DNA from 4 places in the Kluyvera sp. genome. Region 1 is predicted to be linked to each of the others. Evidence: predicted binding sites of a transcription regulator. Region 1 holds the regulator's gene; each other region holds the start of a gene.

Region 1 (7,861 bases):
AAAATTCGTGAGCCTGCTATCCGACGTAGCACAGAGGAAGGGAAGAACCCCTTGCCGAAAGCCAATCCATGGTTTAACGGGAAGCTATCCTGCTCCCGCTTAATTAGTTCAATGTATATTAATTATGTGATGCCGATCCAGTATAGGACGCTAAGTGTATTGATTCAACTAAAAACTTAGCGCCCTAATCATTTCTTATGGGATTGATATGAGTGATGTTTAGGCGTGGGAACTCGCGTGCTCATTTTGACGTTCAGCACGACGTGCAGAGCGCTGCATGCGGTAGCCAATGCCGGCGAGAACCACGGTGACCAGCATCACGCTCGTGGTGGTCAGCAACGGCGTTGCAATCAGCGTTGAGACCGCCAGGCTTGCCAGGAAGCACAGCCCCAACTGCAACGTGTTCTGTAGCGCGGCTGCTCGGCCAGTTGCCTGTGGGAAGGGCTTCAGCGCCTGCGCAACGACAATGGGATAAATCGCCCCGTTGGCGGTTGCCATGATGCAGAAGGGGATCAACAGCGCGGTCAGGGAGACGCCTTCAGCAAGGCCGACGCCCCAGGTCCCGATAACGCTGAGCGCGAAGAGCACCAGCAGCCACGGCAACATTTGGCTACCCTGCCATTTTTGCAGCGCCGCGCGACAGCCATAGCCGCCAATCAGGAAAGCGATGGTTTGCGGTACATAGCTCAGACCAATCACCGTCGGGCTGTAGCCCATTTCATGCAGAATAAATGGCGAACCGGTCAGCCAGGCGAAAAAGCTGGCGGAGCAGGCGGCGTAAATCAGCACGTTGCCGCGGTAGTCCTTACTGCGCAGCAGACGTAAAAACGTGAGCTTCTCTTCACTGGCGACGTTTTTATTGTGGGCAGGCTTCAGACGCAGAGCGGGCAGCATCAATACCAGGGTAATGATAAACAGCGTTGCGAAGATGGCCTGCCAATCAAAGTGGGCCAGCAGCCAGCTGCCGAGTAGCGGTGCCAGCGCAGGTGACAGGCCGACCAGCGGCATAATGGTCGCAAAAATACGGTTGGTGCGCTGAGCGGGATAATAATCGGTAACCATGGCTTGCCAGGTCACCGCGGCGGCGCAAACGCCAACCGCCTGCACGAAGCGCAGCACCAGTAGGGTGGTACCATCGCGAACCCACAGCATGCCAAGGCAGCCGATGGCAAAAATGGTCAAACCGGCCAGCAGGATCGGTTTACGGCCATAGCGGTCAGACAGCGGCCCCCACAGTAGCTGCGCCACGGCGAAACCCGCGAGGAACAGACTCAGGCTCGCGCTGACGGCGGATGCCGGCGTTTGCAGGTCTTGCTGAATGGCGGCGAACGCCGGTAGGTACATATCGGTAGCCAGGAAGCCCAGCACGCTCAGTCCCGCGAGCCAGACTAAAAATCCTTTCCCAGGTTGCATAAATTGCCTTTTTTATCGTAGTTCACACTGTGCCGCTGAGTGTAGAGAGTGCATTCCCTGTTGTGAAACGCTAATATTTGAGGCATGGATTCAAATTTTTTGCAGGCAGAAAATGTGGTCTGAATATTCTCTGGAAGTGGTTGATGCGGTCGCGCGCAACGGTAGCTTTAGCGCCGCGGCGCAGGAGCTACACCGGGTGCCCTCTGCAGTAAGCTATACGGTGCGACAGCTTGAGGAATGGCTGGCGGTGCCGTTGTTTGAACGTCGCCATCGGGATGTTGAATTAACGCCTGCGGGAGCATGGTTTCTTAAAGAAGGGCGTTCTGTTATCAAAAAAATGCAGATCACCCGTCAACAGTGTCAGCAGATTGCCAACGGCTGGCGCGGCCAGCTGGCGATTGCCGTTGATAACATCGTGAAACCTCAGCGCACCCGTCAGCTGATTGTCGATTTTTATCGCCACTTCAGCGACGTCGAACTGATTGTCTATCAGGAAGTGTTTAACGGCGTCTGGGATGCGCTGGCGGATGGGCGCGTGGAGCTGGCGATTGGCGCGACGCAGGCCATCCCGGTTGGTGGCCGTTTTGCCTTTCGCGACATGGGCATGCTCAACTGGCACTGCGTGGTGGCCAGTACGCATCCGCTCGCGAAGATGGACGGGCCGCTGAGCGATGACGTGCTGCGCAACTGGCCGTCGCTGGTGCGGGAAGACACCTCACGGTCGCTACCCAAGCGAACGACCTGGCTGCTTGATAACCAGAAGAGGGTGGTGGTGCCGGACTGGTCGTCGTCGGAGACCTGTATTTCTGCCGGACTTTGTGCGGCGATGGTGCCGGGACATCTGGCGCAGCCGTGGCTGGAAAGCGGAGAGTGGGTTGCGCTGGAACTGGAGAATCCGTTCCCGGATGCAGCCTGTTGTCTGACCTGGCAACAGAGCGAAGCGTCGCCGGCATTAAGCTGGCTGCTGGAATATTTGGGGGATAGCGAGACGCTAAACGATGAGTGGCTGCGGACGCCCGTTCAGGACGCCCACAGTTAACCCTTAACGACGGTAATCGCGATACGGGCCGTCGGCCACGGAACGTCGCTCGATCAGGCGCGGATGCACCTCAATCGACTGCGACTCTTCGCGCTTGCTGACGATACGATCCATCAGCATATTGAAGGCCGTCTCACCAAGTGAGTCTTTCGGCTGATGAATGGTGGTCAGCGCCGGGGTAAAGAAACGTGAGTTACGCACGTTGTCATACCCGATCAGCGAAATATCCTGCGGCACGCGCAGCCCCATTTCATCGGCGGCGCAAAGCGCGCCCATGGCCATAATGTCGCCGCCACAAAAGATAGCGGTAGGGCGCGGGTGCTGGGAGAGAATCTGCTGCATAGCGCGATAGCCAGACTCCGGCTCGAAGTCACCCTGGACTATCCAGTTTGCCGGAACATTGATTTGCGCTTCTTCCATGGCCTTCATAAAGCCAGCCAGGCGTCCTGCGCCGGTGTTACGTTCCAGCGGGCCAGGAATGACGCCGATATCACGGTGGCCGCGTTCGATCAGATAACGACCCGCCATATAGCCGCCTTCGAAGGCGTTGTCGATGACCGAGTCGGTAAAGTCGGCTTTGGCTTCGCCCCAGTCCATCACCACCATTGGAATATGGCGATACTCTTCCAGCATTGAGAGCAGGGATTCCGGATATTCGGAACACATCACCAGCAGGCCATCAACGCGTTTTTGCGCCATCATTGACAAGTAGGCGCGTTGTTTCTCGAGATTGTTCCACGCGTTGCCAAGGATCAGGGTATAGCCCTTCTGGAAGCAGTTTTTCTCAACGGCCTCGATAATTTCAGCAAAGTAGGCCGCTTCGCTGCTGGTCGCCAGCAAACCAATCGATTTGGTGTGGTTGACCTTCAGGCTACGGGCAACGGCGCTTGGGGAGTAGTGCAGCTCTTTAATCGCTGCCCACACCGCTTCCCGCGTCTCTTCGGCGACAAAACGCGTCTTGTTAATTACATGTGATACGGTTGTAGTGGAAACGTTTGCGCGCTTCGCTACATCTTTAATTGTTGCCATTCCATCTCACTCCAGACCCTGGCCTGCCCCTGATAAACTCGAAACGAAAACGTTTGCCTTTATACACCCTGACGCAATTTTGTAGATTGCGGTTCGCCAGGAAAACGATACAGGACGACAGGAGGGGGTCAATGGCCGGTACGCTTATAAATAAGCGTCGAATTTTGACGTATCCGGACGCAAAGTGGAAGAGCAAAAACCAACATCCTGCTAAATCTGTGAAGATTTTTACGATTATCTGTGCAAAAATGAGTGAGCTCAGTTTTGCTGTGGTCATAAAAAGGAGAAAAATTGATGAGTACCGAACTTAAGATGTCACTCACCACGACCGTTATTGTGCTGGCGTTGATCGTCGCTGCTGGACTTACCGCTGTTCTGCATTGATTCTTCCATGAGGGGGCGTTCGCGCCCTCATGTCTGATTGTTAGCAAATTAGCAATAATCTTTTGCTGTTTTGTACACTTCTGCTTTTCTGTGATTAATGTCATGCTTTTGCCCTATATTGCCATGCCGCGTCTGTCGTGCGGCCAATCGGAGCTTTTGCATGAAAATCAATTTTCCCTTACTCGCGCTGGCCATTGGCGCTTTTGGCATAGGGACCACCGAATTCTCGCCGATGGGGTTACTGCCGGTCATCGCAAAGGGCGTTGACGTCTCGATCCCGGCTGCCGGTATGCTGATTAGCGCCTATGCGGTTGGCGTGATGGTCGGTGCGCCGCTGATGACGCTGCTGCTTTCTCATCGTGCCCGCCGCAACGCGCTGATCTTTCTGATGGCCATTTTTACCCTTGGCAACGTGCTGTCGGCCATCTCGCCGGACTACACCACCTTAATGCTGTCGCGCATTATTACCAGCCTGAACCACGGTGCGTTCTTTGGCCTGGGTTCAGTGGTAGCGGCAAGCGTGGTGCCGAAGCATAAGCAGGCCAGCGCCGTGGCGACGATGTTTATGGGCCTGACGATCGCCAATATTGGCGGCGTACCGGCGGCAACCTGGCTGGGTGAAACAATCGGCTGGCGTATGTCGTTCCTGGCGACTGCGGGACTGGGGATTATCGCTATTATCGGTCTGTGGTTGTCCTTGCCGAAGGGCGGGGCGGGTGAAAAACCTGATGTGAAACGTGAACTGTCGGTGCTGGTGCGCCCACAGGTGCTTTCCGCACTGCTGACCACCGTACTCGGCGCTGGCGCGATGTTTACGCTTTACACCTATATCTCACCAGTGTTGCGTACGATCACGGATGCGACGCCGGGCTTCATTACGCTGATGCTGGTGCTGATTGGCGTTGGGTTCTCCATCGGTAACTACCTCGGTGGCAAATTTGCTGACCGTTCAGTCAGCGGCACGCTGAAGGGGTTCCTGCTGCTGTTAATGGCTATCATGCTGGCCATACCGTTCCTTGCGCAAACGCAGGTCGGTGCCGCGTTCAGCATGGTGGTGTGGGGCGCGGCAACCTTCGCCGTGGTACCGCCGTTACAGATGCGTGTCATGCGTGTGGCGCACGAAGCGCCGGGGCTGTCATCGTCGGTCAATATTGGGGCGTTTAATCTGGGTAACGCGTTGGGTGCGGTGGCCGGTGGGGCGGTGATTTCCGGTGGTCTGGGCTACAGCTTTGTGCCGGTGATGGGGGCGATTGTCGCCGCGCTGGCCCTGCTGGTGGTGTTCATGAGCGGCCGTCGTCATGGTGAAGAGGCCTTCGCCAGCCAGTAAACAAAAAAACGCAGAAGGCGTTTCCCTCTGCGTTAATCAATCAAACCCGGCGAAGCTTTGCGACGCTGGGTTTTTTGCTACTTATGCTGACAGATTTTCAGCTACGAATGCCCAGTTAACCAGAGCCCAGAAGTGCTCGAGGTAGTTCGGACGCGCATTGCGGTAGTCGATATAGTAAGCATGTTCCCACACGTCAACGGTCAGCAGCGGTTTGGCGTCGGTCGTCAGCGGAGTGCCCGCGTTAGAGGTCGACACGATGGCCAGAGAGCCGTCTGCTTTCTTCACAAGCCAGGTCCAGCCAGCGCCGAAGTTTTTCACAGCGGCATCGGTGAACTGCGCTTTGAACTCTGCGAAGCTGCCGAAGGATTTATTAATGGCTTCTGCGACAGCACCGGTCGGTTCGCCACCGGCATTTGGCGCCAGGCAGTGCCAATAGAAAGTGTGGTTCCAGACCTGAGCTGCGTTATTGAACACGCCGCCTTCAGAAGTGCGCACGATCTCTTCCAGCGTTTTACCTTCAAACGCGGTGCCTTTGATCATGTTGTTCAGGTTGGTAACGTAAGTCTGGTGGTGTTTACCATAATGATACTCGAGCGTTTCCACGGAAATATGTGGAACAAGAGCGTCTTTGGCATACGGTAATGCAGGTAATTCGAACGACATTGCTACTCTCCTTTTATTATTGTGTACTCTCAATAACCCTGTATTGAGTATGGATAGAGTAGCAAATTAAAAGGTGAGAGAAAAGATAAGCTTACCCCGTTTATTAACAAACGGGGTAAGTGATTAACGAATGGTCTTCGGGGTCACCACGCGGCGGGCGCCAACGTAATGGCGGACCCAGTAATCTTCGCTGAGCGAGGTAATCTGAATATCCTGACCGGTACGCGGCGACTGAATGAATTTGCCGTTACCGACATATACGCCGACGTGATCGGCGGTGCCGCGGCCTTGGGTACGGAAAAAGACTAAATCGCCGCTTTCCAGTTCACTACGGTTCACCGGGCGGGCATCGCGTAAGTGATACATTTCGTTCGCGGTGCGGGGAATGCGGATATTCACCAGGTCTTTATAGGCATAGTAAACCAGGCCGCTGCAATCGAAGCCTGTACGCGGTGAGTTTCCCCCCCAGCGGTAAGGTTTACCCAACTGGCCCATCAGTTTGTTCATCGCGGTTTTCTGCGCTTTCTGGACACGAACCTTGTGTGCCTGCGCAATCGTGGTGGGTTGTGTTTCTACCGGGCTGGTGGTGCAGGTTTTCTTATGGCCTTTACGCGTCGTCTTACAGGTGGTCACCACGTTGGCGGTTTTCACCGCGCTCGTTTTCGCGGTTTTCGTTGCGGCGGTTTTGCGAGAGGTGGGGGCCGCTTTTTTAGCGACAACCGATGTGGTTTTTTTCTTCGTAACGGTAGTGGCGGTCTTTTTCTTGGTGTTGGATTTGCTGACCGTATTCTTTTTCTTACGTTCGCTGCCTTTTACGGGAAGCGACTTTTGCGCCGTGGGTGTTTTGGCATGCCCTGTAGCATGCGCCAACGGCGTGAAGGATAATGATGTAAACAACAATGCACAGAGCGTGAACGACCATTTTTTTATCTGCGCCACTGAACAACCCTCTGAGTATGCAGGCTAAATATCCTTGCCTGGGTATGGTTTACAAAACTCAACGATTCTAATCCATAAAAACACGAAATGTTAATAGTGTTTTTCACTCTAAAACGCTGTTTCGTTAGCAAGTGCAAAAAAAAACATCATTTGATACAGGTTCAGTTAAAAAATGAACAAGTTTTTTATCCGCCTGCCGATAAACACATATTTATAAGGCAACTTCTCTCATCAGACGATAAAATAGTAAGGCGTGAATAAAATGTTATTTTCTGTTCAGGCCGCAAAACGCTACAATGGTGGACTACTGCCGTAAAAAGAAGTTTGAGGAAGCAAGATAATGAGCGAAACAATTGAAAAAATTCAGCGCCAGATCGCTGAAAACCCGATCCTGCTGTACATGAAAGGTTCCCCGAAGCTGCCAAGCTGTGGCTTCTCTGCGCAGGCCGTTCAGGCACTTTCTGCCTGTGGCGAACGCTTTGCTTATGTTGATATCCTGCAGAACCCGGACATTCGTGCGGAGCTGCCAAAATACGCCAACTGGCCGACATTCCCGCAGCTGTGGGTTGACGGCGAGCTGGTCGGCGGTTGCGACATCATCATTGAAATGTATCAGCGTGGTGAATTGCAGCCGCTGATCAAAGAAACCGCAGCGAAATATGCGGAAGAGCCGAAAGCAGAGTAATTGGCTAACAGGCACTGAAACAAAAAAAGCGACCCATGGGTCGCTTTTTTTATGCCGCTACTCGTCAGCCGCGATGGGCAACGGCCAGCCGCCCAGGCGTTTCCAGCGGTTGACGATTTCACAAAACAGGATCGCCGTCTGCTCGGTATCGTACAGGGCAGAGTGGGCCTGGCTGCTGTCGAAATTCATGCCCGCAGCGATGCAGGCTTTAGACAACACCGTTTGCCCCAGCGCCAGCCCGCTTAGCGCGGCGGTGTCAAAGGTGACGAAGGGGTGAAACGGGTTGCGCTTAAGCGAGGCGCGATCGGCTGCGGCCATCATAAAGCTGTGATCGAAAGTGGCATTGTGCGCCACCATAATCGCGCGGTTGCAGTCGCTGTCT
Region 2 (7,861 bases), on a different contig from region 1:
AAAACAACGGCTACGTGCAGGACAGCAACGACAACCGCAACTACATGTTTGAGCGTCTGGATCTCGGCGTGGGTGAAACCGTGTACGGCCTGGGCGAGCGCTTTACCGCGCTGGTGCGCAATGGCCAGAATGTCGAGACCTGGAACCGCGACGGCGGCACCAGCACCGAGCAGTCTTATAAAAACATCCCGTTCTATCTGACCAACCGCGGCTACGGCGTGCTGGTCAATCACCCGCAAAACGTCTCCTTCGAGATTGGCTCGGAGAAAGTCTCTAAGGTGCAGTTCAGCGTTGAAGGCGAGCATCTGGAATATTTCGTTATCGATGGCCCAACCCCGAAAGAGGTGCTGAACCGCTATACCCAGTTCACCGGGCGTCCGGCGCTGCCGCCAGCCTGGTCTTTCGGCCTGTGGCTGACCACCTCATTCACCACCAACTACGACGAAGCGACCGTTAACAGCTTTATCGACGGTATGGCCGAGCGCAATCTGCCGCTGCACGTCTTCCACTTCGACTGTTTCTGGATGAAAGCCTTCCAGTGGTGTGACTTCGAGTGGGACCCGGTGACCTTCCCGGATCCGAAAGGCATGATCCAGCGCCTGAAAGACAAAGGGCTGAAGGTCTGCGTGTGGATTAACCCGTACATCGGTCAGAAATCGCCAGTTTTCAAAGAGCTGAAAGAGAAAGGTTACCTGCTGAAGCGCCCGGACGGTTCTGTCTGGCAGTGGGATAAATGGCAGCCGGGGCTGGCGATTTACGACTTCACCAACCCGGAAGCCTGCCAGTGGTACGCCGACAAGCTGAAAGGCCTGGTAGAGATGGGCGTCGACTGCTTCAAAACCGACTTCGGCGAGCGTATTCCGACCGACGTACGCTGGTTCGACGATGCCGACCCGCAGAAAATGCACAACCACTACGCCTATATCTATAACGAGCTGGTGTGGAACGTGCTGAAAGAGACCGTTGGCGTGGAAGAAGCGGTGCTGTTTGCCCGTTCCGCCTCCGTGGGGGCGCAACAGTTCCCAGTGCACTGGGGCGGCGACTGCTACGCCAACTATGAATCGATGGCGGAAAGCCTGCGCGGCGGCCTGTCGATTGGTCTGTCCGGGTTTGGCTTCTGGAGCCATGATATCGGCGGCTTTGAAAACACCGCGCCGGCGGATGTCTACAAGCGCTGGTGCGCCTTTGGCCTGTTCTCCAGCCACAGCCGCCTGCATGGCAGCAAATCCTATCGTGTGCCATGGGCGTATGACGAAGAGTCCTGCGACGTGGTGCGCTACTTCACCGAAATGAAGTGCCGCATGATGCCATACCTGTATCGTCAGGCGGCGCTGGCGAACGAGCAGGGCACGCCGATGCTGCGCGCCATGATGCTGGAGTTCCCCGACGACCCGGCGTGCGACTACCTCGACCGCCAGTACATGCTGGGAGATTCCCTGGCGGTGGCGCCGGTGTTCACCGAAGCGGGCGATGTGCAGTTCTACCTGCCGGAAGGTCGCTGGACGCATCTCTGGCACAACGACGAGGTGCAGGGCAGCCGCTGGCATAAGCAGCAGCACGACTTTATGAGCCTGCCGGTGTATGTGCGCGATAACACCCTGCTGGCTCTGGGCAACAATAACCAGCTGCCGAACTACGCCTGGCATGAAGGCACCGCGTTCCAGCTGTTCCATCTGGAAGAGGGCCGTCAGGCAGTCTGTGAGGTGCCGACGCAGGACGGCTCCGTTATCTATACGCTGACCGCAAAACGTCAGGGCAACGTGATTACCGTGACGGGCAACGGCAAAGCCAGCGGCTGGACGCTGTGCCTGCGCAATATCCAGCAGATTGCAGGCGTGCAGGGCGGGGCGCAGGCGGGGAGCGAGCTCGGCGTGGTGGTGACGGCGCAGGGTAATGAGCTGGTGATTACACTTTAGTATTGAGGATACCCCCTCACCCTAACCCTCTCCCCGCGGGGGAGAGGGGACCGATAGTGTAGGTTGTGCGTTTGGTTTTCCCCTTACCAGGGAGGCGCTGGTCATACAGCGAGCACTTTGGATTTTCCCCCTCGCCCCTTTGGGGAGAGGGCCGGGGTGAGGGAGAAAACCCGCGCGACTACCTTATCTCGCCCCCCAGCATCTGCTGGGTTACTTCCTGTTTCTCCATATTCACCGCATGCAACTGTCCATTCACCGTCGGTTTTAGCGGTGCCTCTGCTTGTACATTTCCGCTTGCTGTAAGCTGAATATTCCCGTCGCCAGTAATCGGCAATGCCGGCCAGCCCCACTGCTGCAGCACGTTCAGCGGCACGCCGCGGCCGTTAAGCGTGACGTTGGTCTGGCGCTGCGGCTGCTGCGACACGGTAGCGGTGGCTTCCAGAATCCCTTTTTCGGTAAAGGCGCTCAGTTCGCTGATGTTGACCTGAGAAGCGTCTGCGTTCAGCGTCATGGACGGGCGGCGGACGTCAACGCGGTTAAAGGTCGCCGCCGCGCCGTTCAGCGTGGCGCTGCCGCCCCACACGCCCCACTGGCGATTTTTGACCAGTTGCAGGTTGGCGCCGTAACCGTCCAGCGCGGTGATCTGCCACGGGAAGGCTGGGTCGATATCGATAATCAGGTTACGGCTGGCGCCGAATTTCTTCAGCGTGACGCTTTGTAGCCATGGCGGCAGTTGCTCCATCCACAGCGTTTTCCAGTTCTCCGGCAGCGTATACTCCAGCCCGGCGAAGACCGCGTCGTCCAGCACCAGGGCGTTAGCGTCGCGCAACCAGTTGCCGGAGCTGCGCACCATCCCGCCTTCCCAGCGCGAGGTGAACTGGCGTAGCGCAATGCCCTGTGGCGAGAATTCCGCGTTGAGAATCGGGTCGAGCAAATGCAGCGAGCCGTAGATAAACTCGCTGGCGTTGAGCGACAATTTCCCGTCGCTGCTCTGCCAGCCGCCCTGGCTGAGCGTCAGGTTGCGCAAGTTCAGGTCCAGATCGGTGACCGCCCAGTCCGGCCCCTGCAAACGCGCATCGGTCACGTCGAGCCGGCCAATCTGCAACGACGGTACGGTGGTCAGCGGGGCAAGGAAGTCGAGCAGCGATTTATCGCTTTGCATGCGGATATCGTTGAGGCGCAGATTATCAACCACCCAACTGCCGTCCGCGTTGCGGCGGGCATTGCCCGTCAGCGAGCCACGCGCCATATCCGCGCCGACGGTGGTCAGGGTGACTTCATCGTTGTTGATATCGCCTTCAATCAGCACGTTGGTGGCCGGTACGCCGTTCAGCGCCAGCGAGCCTGCGCTCATTTGAATTCGCGCTTTTTTGCCCAGCACGTTGCCGGCTTCCGGCGCCCACGGCATCACGCCGCCTGAGACACGCTGCGCGCTCAGTTCCCAGCCGGTTTCCGGGCTGTTGAGCGCCATATTGCTCAGCTGTAGGCGGTCGGCGACAAACGGCAGCGGCGCGGTGGACGGCGACAGGTTGAGGGTCCCGTCCTGTAAAAGGATGGTATCAACATGCAGCGGATCGGTAATTTGTCGCGAGCTTAGACCAATATCCACCGTTTTCGCGACCAGCGTCGCGGGCTTGCCATCGCGGCCAAAGGTGACGTTTTGCAGCAGGATATGCGACGGGGACGAGAAACGGTGATCCATCGCATCGAACTTCACCTGCCAGCTGGTGTTATCGCTGAGCCACTGGCTGATGTGGCGCGCGCCCCAGCGCGTTTGCAGTAGAAAGTAAAAGGCCAGAATCACCAGTAGCAGGGCGATCAGCAGCCAGATAATGAGCTTTCCAAGAAATTTCATGATCTTCCGTCCTGAGAAGGGCACATAAACCTGTTATGCATGATTTATGGGCAATCCTCAAGGCAGGAATCGTATTATTCGATGTCGGCGGCAGTGGCTAAGGTGCCACCGCCGCGAAGTGAATTACTCTTTCTCTGGCGGGAAAACCAGGTTCAGAATGATGGCGGTGATGCCACCTGCGGCGATGCCGGAAGAGAGCAGGTTTTTCAGCCAGTCCGGCGCGAACTGCAGAATCTGCGGCTGCTGAGACACGCCCAGGCCAACGGCCAGCGACAGCGCGATAATCAAAATGGCGCGGCGGTTCAGCGGCTCGCGGGAAACGATGCGCACGCCGGAGGCGGCGATGGTGCCGAACATCACCAGCGTTGCGCCGCCGAGGACCGGTTCCGGAATATGTTGCACGAAACCGCTTACCGCCGGGAACAGGCCCAGCACGATCAGCATCAGCGCCACCACAAAGCCAACGTAGCGGCTGGCGACGCCGGTCAGCTGAATAACGCCGTTGTTCTGGCCAAAGCAGGAGTTCGGGAAAGTGTTGAACACCGCGGAAACGCAGGAGTTGAGGCCGTTTGCCAGCACGCCGCCCTTCAGACGCTTCATATACACCGGGCCGGAGACCGGCTGCTCGGAAACGTCAGAAGTGGCGGTAATGTCGCCGATGGTTTCCAGCGAGGTGATCATAAACACCAGCATCAGCGGCAGCAGCAGGTTCCAGTCGATACCGAGGCCGTAGTACAGCGGCGTGGGGATCATAATCAGGCTGCTGTTGGTCGGCGCCGTGTTTTCCGGCAGCATGCCGAGGAACCAGGCAATCAGATAGCCCGCCGCCATGGCGATCACCAGCGACGCAATGCGCAGGTACGGGTTACGCTGGCGGTTAAGCAGAATAATAATGGCCAGCACTACGCCTGCCAGCAGCAGGTTTTTCGGCGCGCCGAAGGTATTGTCGGCCATGGCCGCGTAGCCGCCGCCGATGGAGGTCAGGCCGACCTGAATCAGCGACAGGCCGATAATCATCACCACCACACCGGAGACCAGCGGCGTAATCACGCGGCGCGCCAGGTGCAGCACGCGAGATAAGAGCATCTCGGTGCAGCTTGCCAGCATCAGGGTGCCAAACAGCGCCGCCATCATCGTCGGCACGTCCGCGCCGCCGGTTTTCAACGCCGTGCCGCCCATAATCAGCGGCGCCACGAAGTTAAAGCTGGTGCCCTGAATCGACAGCAGGCCAGAGCCTACCGGGCCCCAGGCTTTAATCTGAATGATCGATGCCACACCGGAAGCGAATAACGACATGCTGATAATGTGCTGAGTATCTTCAGCTGGCAGGCCAAGGGCCTGGCAAATCAGCAGCGCGGGGGTGATCACCGCGACAAACATCGCCAGCAGGTGCTGGAGTGCGGCGAAGAGGGTTTGCGGAAGCGGCGGACGGTCTTCCAGGCGGTAAATCAATTCGCTGGTTTGCTTATGCGCAATCGGTTGCGCATTGGCTTGTTCGAGTGTGTTAGAGGACATCTCAGAGGCAATCCCGTGGTGGAAAAGTGGCGATTTTAGCGGACTGGTTGGTAAAAGCAAACGGTTGCTTTCGTATGCGGCAAATTATTGCGGAAAATACCCCTGTGAAATGCGCGTGTTTAACCGCGTGCGTTAACGAAAATGCTGACAAATAATACCTTTTTCTATCACTTTAGCGCTTTTCATGATTACACTTTGGGCCGATGCCTCATGAAGAGGCGATCTCGACATCGGAAAATTGTCGCGTGTGAATGGATCATGCGTTTAGTCAGGAGCTGTAATTATGTTTCATCTCGATACCTTATCGACGCTCGTTGCCGCAACGCTCGTATTGCTGCTGGGACGAAAGCTGGTCCAGAGCGTTTCCCTTCTCAAGAAATACACCATTCCCGAGCCCGTTGCGGGCGGCCTGCTGGTGGCGCTTGCGCTGCTGGTGCTGAAAAAGAGCCTGGGCTGGGAAATCGACTTTGATATGAGCCTGAAAGACCCGCTGATGCTGGCCTTCTTCGCGACCATAGGTTTGAACGCGAATATTGCCAGCCTGCGCGCGGGCGGAAAAGTGGTGGGCACATTCCTGATTGTTGTCGTCGGCCTGCTGCTGCTGCAAAACTCGCTGGGCATTGGGATGGCGAAGCTGCTGGGGCTTGACCCGATTATGGGGCTGCTGGCCGGGTCGATCACGCTGTCGGGCGGCCACGGTACCGGCGCGGCGTGGAGCAAGCTGTTTATCGAACGCTATGGCTTTACCCACGCAACGGAAGTTGCCATGGCCTGCGCAACCTTTGGCCTTGTGCTCGGCGGCCTGATTGGCGGGCCGGTCGCGCGCTATCTGGTGAAGCATTCATCGTCGCCGAACGGTACGCCGGACGATCAGGAAGTGCCTACCGCGTTTGAAAAGCCGGATGTTGGGCGCATGATCACGTCGCTGGTGCTGATTGAAACTATCGCCATGATCGCTATCTGTCTGACGGTGGGCAAAGTGATTGCGCAACTGTTGGCGGGAACGGTACTGGAGCTGCCAACGTTTGTTTGCGTGCTGTTCGTGGGCGTTATTCTCAGTAACGGTATGGCGCTGCTTGGTTTTTACCGGGTATTCGACCGCGCGGTGTCGGTATTGGGTAACGTGTGCTTATCGTTATTCCTGGCGATGGCGTTGATGAGCCTGAAACTCTGGGAGCTTGCGGACCTGGCGCTGCCGATGATCGCGATTCTGGTTGTACAAACCGTGGCGATGGCGCTGTATGCGATTTTCGTCACCTACCGTCTGATGGGGAAAAATTACGACGCGGCGGTGCTGGCGGCGGGTCACTGCGGTTTTGGTCTCGGCGCGACGCCGACGGCGATTGCCAACATGCAGGCGATTACCGAGCGTTTCGGGCCATCGCATATGGCGTTCCTGGTGGTGCCGATGGTGGGGGCGTTCTTTATTGATATCGTCAACGCGCTGGTGATTAAGCTGTTCCTGCTGCTGCCGATGTTTGGTTGAAATAAAAATGCCGGAGCTTATCTCCGGCATTTTTTTGCCTGATGGCGCTACGCTTATCAGGCCTACAAACGGCGTCTCCGCTCGGTGCTTACTCGTCGTGCTCTTCCCACGCTAACGCGCGTTTCACCGCTTTCTTCCAGCCGCTGTAGCGGAAGTTACGCTCGGTGGTTTCAATCCCCGGACGGAACTCGCGCTCAATGACCGCTTTCTCCTGCAGCTCATCCAGGTTCTGCCAGAAGCCAACCGCCAGACCGGCGAGGTAGGCCGCGCCCAGCGCCGTCACTTCGCGTACTTCCGGGCGCTCTACGCGAGTGCCAAGGATGTCGGACTGGAACTGCATCAGGAAGTTGTTGGCCACCGCGCCGCCGTCTACGCGCAGGGCGTGCAGACGAATGCCGGAGTCGGCCTGCATCGCTTCCAGTACATCACGGGTCTGATAGGCGATGGATTCCAGGGTGGCGCGAATAATGTGGTTCGAGTTCACGCCGCGCGTCAGGCCGAAAATCGCGCCGCGCGCATACGGATCCCAGTACGGCGCGCCCAGGCCGGTAAAGGCTGGCACCACGTACACGCCGTTGGTGTCTTTCACCTTGGTGGCGAAGTATTCGGAGTCGAACGCGTCGCTAATCAGCTTCATTTCGTCACGCAGCCACTGAATGGATGCGCCAGCCATAAACACCGCGCCTTCCAGCGCGTAGTTTACCTCGCCGCGCGGGCCGCAGGCGATGGTGGTCAGCAGCCCGTGGCTCGAAGCCACCGCTTTTTCCCCGGTGTTCATCAGCATAAAGCAGCCGGTACCGTAGGTGTTTTTCGCCATCCCTTCCTTCACGCACAGCTGGCCGAACAGCGCCGCCTGCTGGTCGCCGGCGATACCGGCGATAGGAATACGGGTGCCGCCTTTACCGCCGATGTTGGTCTGGCCGTAGACTTCGGAAGACTTACGCACTTCCGGCAGCATGGCGCGCGGGATATCCAGCGCATCCAGCATCTTGTCATCCCATTCCAGGGTGTTGATGTTGAATAGCATGGTGCGCGAGGCGTTGGTGTAGTCGGTGACGTGCACGCGACCCTGGGTCATTTTCCAGATAA
Region 3 (7,861 bases), on a different contig from region 1:
TAGCCTTTACCGTCCGGTTTGCGGCGCGGCACAAACGGCACAACGCAGGCTTTAGACATCTTCGCCAGCATCCAGGTACCGGAAGTGGTCGCTGCGTCTTTCACCGCAAACAGCGGGGCGAACACGCTGGCGCGCGGACCGTAGTCGTGATCCGGCGCGTACCAGATGATCTCGCCGTTTTTCAACGCCCTGACCATCCCTTTGAGGTCTTTACGATCGAGCATGCTTTTATTCGAACGCATGCGACCCCAGGTTTGCAGCCAGTCGAGTACCGGGTTGTCGTTTGGGCGATAGACGCCGATGCCGGGGTTGTGGATACCAAACATCCGGGCGCCCATTTCGAGCGTCAGGAAGTGAATACCGATCAGCAAAACGCCGCGGCCAGAATCCTGTACGGCGCGAATGTGCTCAAGGCCGCTGGCGTCCATCCAGCGGTTAATACGCTTCGTTGGCCAGAACCAGGCGATGCCGGTCTCCATCACGCCCATGCCCACGGACTCAAAATTCTTCACCACCATCCGATGACGTTCTTCTTCGCTCATCTCCGGGAAGCAAAGCTCCAGATTACGGTAGGCAATTTTTGCGCGGCGCTTCATCAGCCGCAATGCCAGTCTACCCATCGCGTTGCCGAGACGGTAGATAACCGGATAGGGCAGTTGAACGACCAGCCAGAGCAGACCAATGCCCAGCCATGATGGCCAGTAGCGAGGATGCAGCAGCGCAGCGGTGAACTTGGGTAACTGGGTCATGTGTTTCCTGTTTTTACGAGCAACTGGTTCTATTGTCGCACTATTTTTCCGTCAACCAAAATGCCGGGGCCACGACCGACGATAATTTAGCCAGAGATTTTGCGCGGTATTATTATTGGTGATGAAAATGTAGCGCAAAATGTGGGGATGTAAATTAACGATGATTGCTATATCATGCGCCCCGATTAAGACCATCCATTCTATTTTGCAGGATAAGAACACCATGCCAGTGTTGCATAACCGCATTTCGAATGAGACGCTGAAAGCGCAGATGCTGGCAGAAACCGAGCCACGCACCACTATCTCATTCTATAAATACTTCACCATCGTCGATCCCAGGGCTACCCGGGATGCGCTGTATGTTGCGCTAACGGAGCTCAAGGTCTTTGGCCGTATCTATCTCGCCCACGAGGGCATTAACGCCCAGATCAGCGTCCCTGCCAGCCTCGTGGAAAAGCTGCGCGAACGGTTGTACAGCTTTGATCCGGCGCTGAAAGACCTGCGTCTGAATATCGCCCTTGATGACGATGGTAAATCCTTCTGGGTGCTGCGCATGAAGGTCCGCGATCGTATCGTCGCGGACGGGATTGACGATCCTACCTTCGATGCCAGCGACGTCGGCGACTACCTGAAAGCGGCTGAAGTTAACGCCATGCTGGACGATCCGGACGCGGTATTTATCGATATGCGCAACCACTATGAATATGAAGTGGGCCATTTTGAGCAGGCGCTGGAAATTCCGGCAGATACTTTCCGCGAGCAGTTGCCGAAGGCCGTGGAAATGATGCAGGAACATAAAGATAAAAAAATCGTCATGTACTGCACCGGTGGTATTCGCTGCGAGAAAGCCAGCGCCTGGATGAAGCACAACGGCTTCAAGCAGGTGTGGCATATTGAAGGCGGTATTATTGAATACGCGCGTCGCGCCCGCGAGCAAGGCTTACCGGTACGCTTTATCGGCAAAAACTTCGTCTTCGACGAGCGTATGGGCGAGCGTATCTCCGATGAGGTGATTGCCCACTGCCATCAGTGCGGCACGCTTTGCGACAGCCACACCAACTGCCTGAACGACGGCTGCCACCTGCTGTTTATTCAGTGCCCGGCCTGCGCCGAGAAGTTTGAAGGCTGCTGCAGCGAAGCCTGCCAGCAGGAACACAAGCTGCCGGAAGAGGAACAACGTCAGCGACGTGCGGGCCGCGAAAACGGCAATAAGATCTTTAATAAGTCGCGCGGGCGTTTGAATACGCGTTTAGGCATTCCTGACCCGGAAGGGCAAAACAACTAGCTGAAATAGAGATAGGCGATATCGGCGAGGGCCAGCAGCAGCCAGAGCATCAGATAAAGCATCAGGTGCTCGCGAATGTTGTTGATCAGGTAGTAAAACAGACGACGCATATCATTCTCTGTAGAACGGCCCCGCATTGTCGGGGCCGTTCATTTTTAGTGGTTAAAACGGGCCAGCGCGAAGGGGCTTAAATCGAACGCTGGCGTCTGCTGCTGCGCAAATTGGGCGGCAATTTCGCCCAGTACGGTAGCGAACTTAAAGCCATGGCCGCTCAGACCGCCGATAAACAGCACGTCGGGCTGGCCGGGCAGGGTGTCGATAATAAAGTCTTCATCCGGCGAGTTATCGTAGGTACAGGCTGCGCCGTACAGACAGCCGCCGATGCCGGGCAAAATCTGGCGCAGGAAGCCGAACGCTTCTGAGCCGTCGCTGGCGACCGAACCGAACGCTTTGCGCTCTTCCGGGCTGTTGATTAGCTGCCCGCCGTTGTGTTTGCCAATTTTCAATTCGTTTTCAACCGCCGGGAAACCGTAGAACTGATCGCCGTCAGGCAACTCGCCGGTAAACGCCGGGAAGTTATTCTTACGGCTATAGCGGCCATCGGCCTGGAACCAGGCAAAAACCTTACGTACCGGCTGAATCGGCAGTTCAGGGTAGAACTGTTTCACCCAGGTACCGGCGGTCAGCAGCAGTTTTTTACCTTGCCAGCGGCCTTCAGACGTTTCAATCGTTACGCCATCGGCATCGCTGTGGATGGCGGTGACCGGGCAGTTAAACAGCTGGGCGCAACCCGCGTCTTTCGCCATCGCGATCAGCGTTTTTACCGCCAGTTCGCTTTTCAGTACGCCGGAGCCGGGTTCAAAAATGGCCTGATAGTCGGCGGGCACGGTGATTTCGGGCCAGCGGGCCATCAGCGCGCTGGCGTCCAGCCGCTCTACCGGCAGGTTAAACTGCTCGGCGCTCTGGGCGACGGTCTGCAGGAAGGTGGAGTTGGCGGGGCCAAGATTCACCACGCCGCTGCGTTCGAACAGCTCTTCGCCGCTGATGGCGGACAGCTCGTCCCAAAGCGCTTGCGCACGCAGTACCAGCGGCACATATTTCTCACCCTCGCCGTAGGCGTGGCGCATCAGACGCGTGTCGCCGTGGTGGCTACCCTGCTGGTGGGGCGGCATATGGGCGTCGGTCATCAGGACGTTTAAACCCGCTTTACGGGCGTAATAACCGGCAGCGGCACCGACGGAGCCACTGCCAACAATAATGAGATCGTATTGCATAGTCTTTCCTGACTCGATAATGAGGCGCGAAATCTGTGTCTGGTAGAGTAAATTAAGCTGCAGTTGTTATACAAGCGTGAAAATAATTAAGGCACCCGAGGGTGCCTGTTTGCCATTACGACGAGAAAAGTATCGGCGCTAATGCCGGCGATACTCGTTGACCTGGTAATCGCCAGACTCAATTTTGGCAATCCCGGCTTCCAGTATGGAAATAAACTGACGTGCGACATCGGTCGTCAGCCATAGCGTTTGGCCAACTTCTGCTTCTTTATTGCTCGATTGATTGGGGTCTTGGTAGTGCAGGCGCAACATCAGCGCATCATAGCTATCTACGGTGCTGATGTCCCATCCGACGAGGGGATGGGTCTGGATGACTTCATTATTCTTTTCCATCATAACCCCTTATTTACGTGTTAAAAGGCAACAACTCTCGAGGTCTAATGCAATTTTTTGTGAAGCTTTATCAGTATACAACACTTCAATAAATACTCGAGAATTGAAATCAAAAGCAACACAAATTCCTGAGTTAGTCGGCTATTTGCGCAATAAACAACCATGTCGCGCAATTTTTTACCGCTAATGTAAAAAGTGGGGATTGATCACAGAAAAACAAGCGCGGGAATAAAAAAAGCCGGGGCGACCCGGCAAAAAAAACACAATGAGGGAAAATTTAGTCGGTGATGAACCAGTCGTCGGCGCTTTCCCAGGTTTCCTGGAGGATTTCGCTGATGCGGTCTTTATCTTCTTTAATGCCACCGATCACGGAAAGGTTATTGCTGGCAGCATAGCGCACGCTAAGGGCGCCACCGCTGTCTGGAAATTGGTTGTTGATACGGCGGGAAAGTTCGTCTGCCAGCGCGTCTAAGGCGCCTGCCGGCAGCGCGGTGGTTTTTGCAATAGTGACTTCAATACGCATAATTGCCCCCTGTGTAATATACTGTATATTTATACAGCCATATTCAGGCGTTTACAACAGGGGGGCGATTTTATTTTTTCACCGTCCAGCGCAGCGTTTCTCCGGCGAGGAACGGCACTAAGGTATCATCACTCAGGGCGATGCTTTCCGCGACCTGACTCTCTTCACGCACCAGCTCAACGTAGCTGTCGTTAACCGGCAGGCCGTAGAAGCGCGGGCCGTTCAGCGAGCAGAACGCTTCGAAATGCTCAAGCGCGTTCATCTCTTCAAACACGGTGGCGTAGCTGCCCAGCGCGCCAGGCGCATTAAAGCAACCCGCACAGCCGCAACTGGCTTCTTTACGGTGACGGGCGTGCGGCGCGGAATCAGTGCCGAGGAAGGCGCGGGTAAAGCCGCTGGCAACCAGTTCGCGCAGCGCCTGCTGGTGAACGTTGCGTTTCAGAATCGGCAGGCAGTACAGATGCGGACGCACGCCGCCGACCAGCATATGGTTGCGGTTGAACATCAGATGCTGTGGCGTGATGGTGGCGGCCAGCAGGTCATTGCCGTCGCGCACATACTCGGCGGCATCTTTGGTGGTGATGTGTTCGAACACCACTTTCAGGCCCTGAAGACGCTGGCGTAGCGGCTCCATCACGCTGTCGATAAAGCGCGCCTCGCGGTCGAAAATATCGATTTCTGCATGGGTCACTTCGCCGTGCACCAGCAGCGGCATACCCAGCTTCTCCATGCGCTCCAGCACGGGCATAATCGCATCGATGCTGGTGACGCCGTGGCTGGAGTTGGTGGTAGCGTTAGCCGGATACAGCTTCGCGGCGGTGAATACGCCTTCGTTAAAACCGCGCTCCAGTTCGTTTGGATCCAGCGTATCGGTCAAATAGCAGGTCATCAGCGGAGTGAAGTCGTGCCCGGCAGGCACCGCGTCGAGGATGCGCTGGCGATAGGCGATAGCCGCATCGACGGTGGTAATTGGCGGAACCAGGTTCGGCATAATAATCGCGCGGCCATACAGCTCGCTGGTATACGGAACAACCGTTTTCAACATCTCGCCGTCGCGAAGATGGATATGCCAGTCGTCTGGGCGGCGAATTTTCAGAACTTGCGGTAATGCGGTCATGTAAGGCTCCGGCTGGTGGGATATCAGTCATTTTTGCCGGGCACTAAGGATAAGCGGAAACGTTTTCCTTTGCATCCTTTTCCGTAAAAAATAATGCCCGATGACATGGCGCCATCGGGCATGAACAACAAGGGATTAGTTGGTGAACGGGATAATGATTTCGCCTGGCTTCACTTCAATGCCTTTCGCGAATTTCTTCGCCAGCGCTTCACCCTTGCTGGCATCTTCTTTCAGCACGTAGGCCGGCTGCTTGTTGAAGTAGGTTCGCAGCGACTGATTAAGATACGGAATTAACGTTTGCACCACCGACTGCATTTTCTCCGGCGTGACTTTAGCATCCACCACTTCCATCTCCTGCAGGTAGATGGCGCCTTGCTCCTGATTAAACACCGGTAAGGCCTTCAGCTTGAGGGCTATGTTAGCTTTCTGGCTGCCGAACAGGGAGTTCAGATCCAGCTTCGCGTCACCGCTCAGGCTCACTTTATTCGGCTCTTCACGGCCAATGGCGCTGGTCAAATTGTTGAGGACGATATGGGCGTCTGCCACGCCCGGAACCCCGATATCTTTGGAGAAATTATTGCGTTTTTGCAACGCCTGATTAATCTCCTGCTCGCTGACCGAATATTGCGTAAGCTGATTACAGCCAACAACCAGGCCGCTAACGATCAGGGCGGCAATGACTAACAATTTTTTCATGGGGTTCCTCAACGTAAAGCGTTGTATGCATCCTGACAATAAGCAGCATACGCTGTCAGTAACAATCTGACAGCGGAAAATACTGAAAGTGCCGCGGATGGGGCAAAATGGTGAACGCTACTCGCTGATTTTGCGGGCTTCAGGCTTGGTCGTGCGGCTTATTCTCTGCCGTTTTCTTCTCTGCGGTAAAGTCGGCATCCGTGTCGGCGTGCACGTCGTTCATCGCTTTTTTAAAGCCCTTTAACGCCGTGCCCAGGTCCGCCCCGAGGGAACCGAGTTTTTTGGTGCCGAACACCAGAACAAAAAGCACGACGACCACTAAGAGTTTGGTAACGCTAATTTCACCCATGATACAAACCTATTGAGAAAATAATGACCAATTCTCGCAAACCGCGCGGGGAAATATTTGTCTGTTAATGGCATAAATTCACCTGCTGGAACCGATAAAAAATAACCTCTGCGTTTTATCTCATTTCTCAACTGCTTAGCGCCTGTCGGCCGTTAAGACAAAACATCTTCATTTTCCGCGCGATCTCACCTTTTCTCGTATTGCCAGCGGTGGTCCTTTTTTATCACAATGCAAAAAGACAGCGTGTTGTTTTCATTGGCTGCCGTCGGGCAGGTATAGTTAAACGATCAGGGTATAGTTTGGGTACAGGAGTAGTGAGATGTTTGGCTATCGCAGTAACGTGCCGAAAGTTCGGTTGACCACGGATCGGTTGGTTGTGCGGTTGATTCACGACCGGGATGCGTGGCGTCTGGCGGATTATTACGCCGAGAATCGACAGTTTTTAAAACCCTGGGAACCCATTCGCGATGACAGCCACTGCTATCCCTCAGGATGGCAGGCGCGCCTGTCGATGATTAACGAGTTCCACAAGCAGGGAACCGCCTTTTATTTCGCGCTGCTTGACCCTGAGGAAAAAGAGATCATCGGCGTCGCCAACTTCTCCAACGTGGTGCGCGGGTCGTTCCATGCGTGTTATCTCGGCTACTCCATCGGCCAGAAGTGGCAGGGGCAGGGGATGATGTACGAAGCGCTGACCGCCGCCATTCGTTATATGCAGCGCACGCAGCATATTCACCGTATTATGGCGAACTATATGCCGCATAATCAGCGCAGCGGGAATCTGCTGGCGCGTCTCGGTTTTGAAAAAGAGGGTTATGCGAAGGACTATTTACTGATTGACGGTGAATGGCGCGATCATGTACTGACCGCCTTAACCACCCCACAATGGACGCCTGGCCGCTAAGGAATCACCATGAAATACCAATTAACGCCTCTGGAAGCTCGCGTGATCGGCTGCCTGCTGGAAAAGCAGGTGACGACGCCGGAGCAGTATCCGCTGTCGATCAACGCCGTAGCGACGGCCTGTAATCAGAAAACCAATCGCGAGCCGGTGATGACGCTCAGCGAAGCGGAAGTTCAGGATCAGCTCGATACTTTGGTCAAGCGCCACTATTTGCGTACGGTCAGTGGGTTTGGTAACCGCGTCACCAAGTACGAACAGCGTTTTTGCAACTCGGAGTTTGGCGATCTGAAACTCTCTTCTGCCGAAGTCGCGCTGGTGACGACACTGCTGCTGCGCGGCGCGCAGACGCCAGGTGAATTGCGTGGTCGCGCGCAGCGCATGCATGAATTTGCCGACATGGCCGAGGTGGAGAGTACCCTGGAACGTCTGGCGAACCGCGAAGACGGCCCGTTTGTTGTGCGTCTGCCGCGTGAACCAGGCAAGCGGGAAAGCCGCTATATGCATCTGTTTAGCGGTGAAGTTGATTTACAGTCGGTAGCGGCTCAGAGCAGTGCGCCAGCGGCTGATAGCG
Region 4 (7,861 bases), on a different contig from region 1:
ATCGAGCGTGTCGATATCCAGGCCGTGGTTTTCGCCGAGGATCACGTTAAACAGCGCCAGCACGTCTTCACGGGTGGTGGTTTCGTTCAGGGTCACGCCGACGGCATTAATAATGTCGCTACGCAGGTTAATTTCGGCAGCCTGCGCGCGTGCCAGCACCGCCGCTTTATCCGCCACTTCCACGCACAGGGTATCGAAGAAGTGCGCATGGCGCATTTTCAGCCCTTTCTGCTGCAGGCCAGTCGCCAGAATATCGGTCAGGCGATGAATGCGGTTCGCGATACGTTTCAGGCCAACCGGGCCGTGGAAGACCGCGTACAGGCTGGCAATGTTGGCCAGCAGCACCTGCGAAGTACAGATGTTGGAGTTGGCTTTCTCGCGGCGAATGTGCTGCTCGCGAGTCTGCATCGCCATGCGCAGCGCGGTATTGCCCGCCGCATCTTTCGATACGCCGATAATACGGCCCGGCATGGCGCGTTTGAATTCATCTTTAGCGGCAAAGAATGCCGCGTGCGGGCCACCGTAGCCCATCGGAACGCCGAAGCGTTGGGCGGAGCCGAAGACAATGTCCGCGCCCTGTTTGCCCGGTGCGGTTAACAGCACCAGCGCCATAAAGTCGGCGGCAACGCTCACCACCACTTTGCGGGATTTCAGTTCAGCAATCAGTTTGCTGTAATCATGCACTTCGCCAGTAGTGCCCACCTGCTGCAGCAGCACGCCAAAGACATCCTGGTGTTCCAGCGCTTTGTCGGCATCATCGACGATAACGTCAAAACCAAAGGTTTCCGCACGAGTACGAACGACGTCCAGCGTTTGCGGATGCACGTCAGCCGCGACGAAGAAGCGATTTGCATTCTTCAGCTTGCTCACACGCTTGGCCATCGCCATCGCTTCCGCGGCAGCGGTCGCTTCATCCAGCAGGGAAGCGGAAGCCATATCAAGACCGGTCAGATCCAGCGTGACCTGCTGGAAGTTAAGCAGCGCTTCAAGGCGGCCCTGAGACACTTCCGGTTGATACGGAGTATAAGCGGTGTACCAGCCCGGGTTTTCCAGCATATTGCGCAGGATAACCGGCGGCAGCTGCACCGGGGTGTAACCCATGCCAATATACGACTTAAAGCGCTTGTTGCGACCCGCAATCGCCTTCAGCTCCGCCAGCGCGGCGAATTCTGTGGTGGCCTCGCCTACCTGCGGCGGCGTGGCAAGCTGGATATCTTTCGGCACGATCTGTTCAATCAGTGCGTTGAGTGAATCCGCGCCAACCGTTTTGAGCATCTCTTGCTGCTGCTGGGCGTCCGGCCCGATGTGACGTTCAATAAACGCGCCACGGTTTTCAAGCTGGCTTAAAGTCTGTGTCATGAGCGATGGTTCCTGAAACGTGCGGTGATTTTAAGATTTCATCTTCCAGAGGAAGAGGTTTGGGGTGACAGTGCGAACATACCCTCACCCCGGCCCTCTCCCGGAGGGAGAGGGGGAAAACCGTTATTCGTCTTCTAACAGGGCTTCGTATGCGGTCGCGTCCAGCAGTGCGGCAACTTCCGCTTCATCGCTGGCCTTGATCTTGAAGATCCAGCCACCGGCGTACGGTTCGCTGTTTACCAGCTCCGGTGAATCACCCAGCTCTTCGTTAACCGCAACGATTTCGCCGCTGATTGGCGCGTAGATATCGGAAGCCGCTTTCACAGACTCCGCCACCGCGCAGTCGTCGCCCGCGCTGACGGTCGCGCCGACTTCCGGCAGGTCAACAAACACCATGTCGCCCAGTAACTCCTGCGCGTGCTCGGTGATACCCACGGTGTAGCTGCCGTCGGCTTCTTTGCGCAGCCATTCGTGTTCTTTACTGTATTTCAGTTCTGCTGGTACGTTGCTCATCAAAAAATCTCCAGAATAATAATCGGTTACGCCACGGCCTTGCCGTTACGTACAAAAACAGGTTTGGTGACCTTCACCGGCATTTCACGGTTACGGATTTGCACAATCGCCGTCTCGCCAATGCCCTGAGGGACGCGAGCCAGCGCAATACTATGGCCTAAGGTCGGCGAGAAAGTCCCGCTGGTGATCACACCTTCACGCGCATTGCCGTTCGCATCGGTAAAACGTACCGGCAGTTCGCCGCGCAGCACGCCTTTTTCGGTCATCACCAGGCCCACCAATTGTTCGGTGCCTTTCTCACGTTCGATCTCCAGCACGTCACGACCGATAAAGTTGCGATCGGCCGGTTCCCAGGCAATGGTCCAGCCCATATTGGCCGCCAGCGGAGAGATGCCTTCGTCCATCTCCTGTCCGTACAGGTTCATACCGGCTTCCAGACGCAGCGTATCGCGTGCGCCCAGGCCGCAAGGCTTCACGCCCGCCTGGACCATCTGCTGCCAGAAATCCGCCGCCTGCGCTTTCGGCAGGGCAATTTCATAGCCCGCTTCGCCGGTATAGCCGGTGGTGGCGATAAAGAAATCGCCCGCCTGCACGCCGAAGAACGGCTTCATGCCTTCTACCGCATGGCGCTGTTCATCGCTAAACAGCGTGCCCGCTTTCGCCTGCGCGTTTGGCCCCTGCACCGCAATCAGCGACAGGTCGTCACGAACGGTGATGTCAATGGCATAAGGTTCAGCGTGTTGGGTAATCCAGGAGAGGTCTTTTTCGCGGGTGGCGGAGTTAACGACGAGGCGGAAGAAATCTTCGGTGAGGTAGTAAACGATCAGGTCATCAATCACGCCGCCCGATGCGTTCAACATCCCGCTATAAAGCGCTTTGCCGGGTTTGGTGAGCTTCGCCACGTCGTTGGCCAGCAGATAGCGCAGAAACTCGCGGGTGCGCGGGCCGTGTAAATCGACGATCGTCATATGCGACACATCGAACATCCCGGCATCGGTACGCACCGCATGGTGCTCATCAATCTGCGACCCATAGTGCAGCGGCATCATCCAGCCGTGGAAATCCACCATACGCGCGCCACATAACACGTGCTGGTCATACAAAGGCGTTTGTTGAGCCATCATGTCCTCGTTGAATATATCGCACCACAAAAACACGCGCCGACGCCCGTCCAGGCACCGACGCAAACGTTCTCTTTTCCCTGAACTTACCACCGAACACCGAGCTAAACCATCAGGAAAAAAGGGACATCACATTAGCTTATGACCAAAAGTCGCCAAAAAGCATACAGAGGAATCAACTGGAAAAAAGCGAATTACACCACATTTAATTAACAATAATGGTTAACAATTCAGCATAAGATAATATTTCCTGCGAAAAACAGGGCGACTTTCCCGTAACATAAAATTTGATGGATTAATAAAACTAATGCGAAAAAATGGGTGAAATTAGAATTTTTCAAATGAGGGGGAAGACTCCCGGTGGAACCACCGGGAGTAAAAGTGTGAGCGACTTAACGAAGCCACTCCGGCAGGTCATTCAGACCCATTGCCTGACGGATCAACTGTGGTTTTACGCCGGGCAGCGTATCGGCGAGTTTAAGACCAATATCGCGCAGCAGTTTTTTCGCCGGGTTCTCACCGGCAAACAGTTCGCGGAAGCCCTGCATTCCCGCCAGCATCAGCGCGGCGCTGTGTTTGCGGCTGCGTTCGTAGCGACGCAGATAAAAATGCTGGCCGATATCTTTCCCCTGCGCGTGCAGACGTTTCAGCTCTTCAATCAACTCGGCGGCATCCATAAAGCCCAGGTTAACCCCCTGCCCCGCCAACGGATGAATGGTGTGCGCCGCGTCGCCAACCAGTGCAAGACGGTGCGCGGCAAACTGACGCGCGTAACGCCCGGTCAGCGGGTAAACCTGCCGCTCGCTCTCCACCCGACACAGGCCCAGGCGGTTATCAAAAGCAATGCTCAGCGCTTTGTTGAACTCGCTTTCCTCCGCCTGCTGCATCCGCTGCGCCTCTTCCGGCGACAGCGACCAGACGATAGAACACAAATGCGGATCGCTGAGCGGCAGGAAAGCCAGAATGCCGTCGCCGTGGAAACTCTGACGCGCTACCGCCTCGTGCGGCTCTTCCGTCCGCACGGTCGCCACCAGCGCGTGATGGCGATAGTCCCAGAACGTCAGCGGAATATCGGCTTTGTTACGCAGCCAGGAGTTGGCGCCATCGGCCCCTACCACCAGACGTGCGGTCAGCATGCCGCCGTCTTTCAGCGTCAGAAACGCTTCGTTTTCGCCCCAGGCGACCTGCTGCAATTCCGCAGGCGCCATCAGGGTGATATCCGCGCTACGCTCGGCTTTCTGCCACAGTGCATGATGAATAACCGCATTTTCGACGATATGCCCCAGATGGCTGTAACCCATGCTGCGATCGTCAAACGCAATGCGGCCAAAACTGTCTTTATCCCACACTTCCATGCCGTGGTAGCGGCTGGCGCGCTGGGCGACAATCGCCTGCCAGACATCCAGCTTTGACAGCAGCTTCTCGCTGCCGGCATTAATGGCGGATACGCGCAGCGCAGGCGGCGCATCGGCGGCCAACGCTTGCGGTAACGATTGTTCCAGCACGGCAACCCGCAGGCCGCTGCCCTGTAAACCGCAGGCCACCGCCAGCCCGACCATACCACCGCCTACGATGGCAACATCAACACTTTGCACATTCACTCCTTACAGCTCTTAACGGGCGACCCAGCCCAGCGTCCGCTGCGCCAGCACATCACGGGCAGGGGTAAATAATTCCATCGCCATCAGCCCCACGTTGCGCCCGACAACCAGCGGGGCCCAACGGTTAGCAAACAGATGCACCAGCCCATCGGTAACACCGATGGTGGCGGCTTTATCCTCCGCCCGCTGACGCTGGTACTGGCAGAGCAACGTATAGTCGCCGATATCCTGACGCGCGGCATGCGCCTGCGCCAGGTTTTCTGCCAGCGTCATCACATCGCGCAAGCCAAGGTTAAACCCCTGTCCGGCGATAGGATGCAGCGTTTGCGCGGCATTACCTACCAGCGCCAGACGGTGCGAAACCGTACGTGTCGCGGTGGTCAGGGAGAGAGGGTAGACGTTGCGCGCGCCGGCCTGCGTGATACGCCCTAAACGCCAGCCGAACGCACGCTGCAGTTCGTCACAGAAACGTGAATCGGACCAGCCGAGCACTTCATCATGGCATTCCCGCGGATGGCACCAAACCAGTGAACAGCGGTTCTGCGACATCGGCAGCATCGCCAGCGGGCCATGTTCGGTAAAGCGTTCAAACGCGCGCCCCTGATGCGGAATAGCGGTGGTGACGTTCGCTATCACCGCCAGCTGGTTATACGGCTCCTGCTGCCAGTAAATTCCGCAGCGTTCACCTAGCATTGATCGCGAGCCATCAGCCGCCACCAGCAACTTACCGTGCAGCGTTTCGCCGTTATCCAACGTGACGCTGACGCCGTCAGTCTGCCGCTCAACCTGCGCAACGCGCGATGGGCAGTGTAGCGTCACACCGGGAGCACGGCGCAGCAGGCCGAACAATCGCTGACCAACGTCGTGGAGTTCAACCACGTTGCCCAGCGCCGCCAGACGATAGTCCTGCGCCTCCAGCGTAACAAACCCGGCGTGGCCGCGATCGCTCACGTGAACGGTGGTTATCGGGGTGGCGCAGTCGGCAATCGCCTGCCACAGGTTAATCTTCGTCAGCTGTTGGCAGGTGCCCGCAGCCAGCGCGATCGCCCTGGCATCAAAGCCCGGATGCTGTGCGGCGTCGATATCCGCTGCTTCAACCAGATGCACCGGCAGACGACCCGCCGTCAGCTGCGATACCGCCAGCGCCAGCGTGGCGCCGGTCATCCCGCCGCCGACAATAATCAGGCTCATAGCTGGCGTGCCGCCGCCATCAGCGCCTCAATGTCGTCCGCATTCTTCACGACGCTCGCCGTCAGGTTTTCATTACCGTCTTCGGTAATCAGGATGTCGTCTTCAATACGAACACCGATGCCGCGGTACTCCGCCGGTACGTCCGCGTCCGGCGCAATATACAGGCCCGGTTCAACGGTCAGCACCATGCCCGGCTCCAGTACGCGAGAGCGGTCAGCGCCGTATACGCCGACATCGTGAACGTCCAGCCCCAGCCAGTGGCTCAGGCCATGCATAAAGTACGGGCGGTGCGCGTTATCGGCGATCAACTGATCAATCTCGCCTTTGAGGATCCCCAGACCGTGCAGCCCGGTCACCATGATACGCACCACTTCGCCGGTAACTTCCTGAATGGAAGTGCCCGGACGGTACAGCTCGAGCGCCTTGTACAGCGACGCCAGCACGATGTCGTAAATAGCACGCTGCGCCGGGGTGAATTTGCCGTTTACCGGGAAGGTACGGGTGATGTCACCGGCGTAGCCTTTGTATTCGCAGCCCGCGTCAATCAGCACCAGCTCGCCATCGCGCAGTTCCGATTCATTTTCGGTGTAGTGCAGAATGCAGCCGTTTTCACCGCCGCCGACGATGGTGTTGTAAGACGGGTAGCGCGCGCCGTGGCGAGTAAATTCGTGCAGAATCTCGCCTTCCAGCTGATATTCAAACATCCCAGGACGGCATTTTTCCATGGCGCGAGTATGCGCCAGCGCGCTGATTTCACCGGCGCGGCGCAGGATATCAATCTCTTCGCTGTCCTTGAACAGGCGCATTTCGTGCACCATCGGACGCCAGTCGATCATCGCGTCCGGCGCGGTCAGATTCTGGCGCGAACCTTTGCGCAGTTTATCCAGCGCGGTGAAGACAATCTCATCAGCCCAGGCATATTCCCCCTGCGCGTGATAAATCACGTCGAGGCCGTTCAGCAACTGGAACAACTGCTGGTTGATTTCACTGAATGCCAGCGCGCGGTCAACGCCCAGTTTTTCCGGCGCCGCGTCCTGCCCTAAGCGGCGGCCAAACCAGATTTCCGCCGTCAGGTCGCGAACGCGGTTGAACAGCACGCTGTGATTGTGGGTGTCATCGCTTTTAATCAGCACCAGCAAGGCTTCCGGCTCGTTAAAGCCGGTGAAGTACCAGAAATCGCTGTTCTGGCGATAGGGATACTCAGAATCCGCGCTGCGCGTCACCTCTGGCGCGGCAAAAATCAGCGCCGCGCTGCCTGGCTTCATTTGCGCCAGCAGTGCCTGGCGGCGGCGGAGAAACGCTTGCTGTGTCATGACATCTCCTTTCAATCCCTTCGCGCTGCGACGAGCAGAGCAGGTATTATGTTTAGTGTAAGGTTGGTTTCCGGACTTCCGGTGCCGTCGGCTGCGGATGGGTGAAAGTATCGTGGCACAGCAGCGCCGCTACGCGAACGTATTCGATAATTTCTTCCAGCGACATCTCCAGCTCTTCCTGATCTTCATCTTCTTCATAGCCAAGTTGCGCAATATTTCGAAGATCGTCAATGGCTTCGCCCGCTTCTCCCTTCACTTTATCCAGCTTCGGCTGAACCATCCCCAAGCCAAGCAGGAAGTGATTCACCCAGCCGGAGAGCGCATCGGCGCGGTCAAACACGCTGACGTCGTCGCCTTCAGGCAGATAAAGCTGAAAAAGGAAGCCGTCATCTTCCAGTGCGTCGCTGGTGGCCGAATGCATGGAGCGCAGTGATTCAGCAAGCTCGTGGCCAAACGCCAGACCTTCGTTAGTCAGATCGTGAACCAGCGGCTGCCATGAGCTGTCGTTGTTTCCGCCGCAAAGCAGACCGCTGAGCAGGCCGTGCATTTCCGCAGGCGTCAGGCCTACCCCTTGTTGGTTTAACAGCTGGTTCAGCAGGGTGTAACCAGGCATTTCGTTCTGTATAGACATGCGCATTCGTCATTGTTGGGTGGAATTCATGGTATGCTACCACTTTGGACCCTGGAGATACCAGAAAAGGGCTTGTAAGTTCATACCAGGGTAGCTATAGTGTCGCCCCTTCACATCCTGAGAGTGAAGGAC

The links. The regulator PurR, encoded in region 1, represses purine synthesis genes. The targets are predictions, from matches to a motif close to CANGCAAACGTTTGCNTG.
Region 2: ACW14G_RS20465 (nucleobase:cation symporter-2 family protein) is a predicted target of PurR. The motif match lies at 5,340-5,357, and genes of this name have one in related genera.
Region 3: pyrC (dihydroorotase) is a predicted target of PurR. The motif match lies at 5,394-5,411, and genes of this name have one in related genera.
Region 4: gcvT (glycine cleavage system aminomethyltransferase GcvT) is a predicted target of PurR. The motif match lies at 3,053-3,070, and genes of this name have one in related genera.

The regions. Positions count from the first base shown of each region.
Region 1 covers NZ_CBDKZX010000055.1:4,544-12,404, forward strand. Annotated here, with positions in the region: gene punC (purine nucleoside transporter PunC) at 220-1,413, opposite strand; gene punR (DNA-binding transcriptional activator PunR) at 1,526-2,452, shown strand; gene purR (HTH-type transcriptional repressor PurR) at 2,456-3,481, opposite strand; gene cydH (cytochrome bd-I oxidase subunit CydH) at 3,776-3,865, shown strand; gene ACW14G_RS16495 (MFS transporter) at 4,026-5,192, shown strand; gene sodB (superoxide dismutase [Fe]) at 5,274-5,855, opposite strand; gene ACW14G_RS16505 (C40 family peptidase) at 5,979-6,794, opposite strand; gene ACW14G_RS16510 (Grx4 family monothiol glutaredoxin) at 7,135-7,479, shown strand; gene rnt (ribonuclease T) at 7,537-7,861, opposite strand, start outside.
Region 2 covers NZ_CBDKZX010000099.1:745-8,605, reverse strand. Annotated here, with positions in the region: gene yicI (alpha-xylosidase) at 1-1,916, shown strand, start outside; gene ACW14G_RS20470 (AsmA family protein) at 2,095-3,771, opposite strand; gene ACW14G_RS20465 (nucleobase:cation symporter-2 family protein) at 3,895-5,286, opposite strand; gene gltS (sodium/glutamate symporter) at 5,570-6,772, shown strand; gene glpK (glycerol kinase GlpK) at 6,861-7,861, opposite strand, start outside.
Region 3 covers NZ_CBDKZX010000028.1:11,884-19,744, forward strand. Annotated here, with positions in the region: gene ACW14G_RS11790 (Kdo(2)-lipid IV(A) acyltransferase) at 1-749, opposite strand, end outside; gene trhO (oxygen-dependent tRNA uridine(34) hydroxylase TrhO) at 973-2,034, shown strand; gene ACW14G_RS11800 (DUF2770 family protein) at 2,031-2,144, opposite strand; gene solA (N-methyl-L-tryptophan oxidase) at 2,190-3,308, opposite strand; gene bssS (biofilm formation regulator BssS) at 3,447-3,701, opposite strand; gene dinI (DNA damage-inducible protein I) at 3,979-4,224, opposite strand; gene pyrC (dihydroorotase) at 4,295-5,341, opposite strand; gene ACW14G_RS11825 (lipoprotein) at 5,477-6,037, opposite strand; gene tatA (twin-arginine translocase TatA/TatE family subunit) at 6,177-6,386, opposite strand; gene rimJ (ribosomal protein S5-alanine N-acetyltransferase) at 6,706-7,290, shown strand; gene ACW14G_RS11840 (YceH family protein) at 7,300-7,861, shown strand, end outside.
Region 4 covers NZ_CBDKZX010000038.1:170-8,030, forward strand. Annotated here, with positions in the region: partial or broken gene ACW14G_RS13800 (glycine dehydrogenase (aminomethyl-transferring)) at 1-1,359, opposite strand, end outside; gene gcvH (glycine cleavage system protein GcvH) at 1,483-1,872, opposite strand; gene gcvT (glycine cleavage system aminomethyltransferase GcvT) at 1,899-2,993, opposite strand; gene ubiI (FAD-dependent 2-octaprenylphenol hydroxylase) at 3,386-4,588, opposite strand; gene ubiH (2-octaprenyl-6-methoxyphenyl hydroxylase) at 4,607-5,785, opposite strand; gene pepP (Xaa-Pro aminopeptidase) at 5,782-7,098, opposite strand; gene ACW14G_RS13830 (YecA/YgfB family protein) at 7,151-7,729, opposite strand.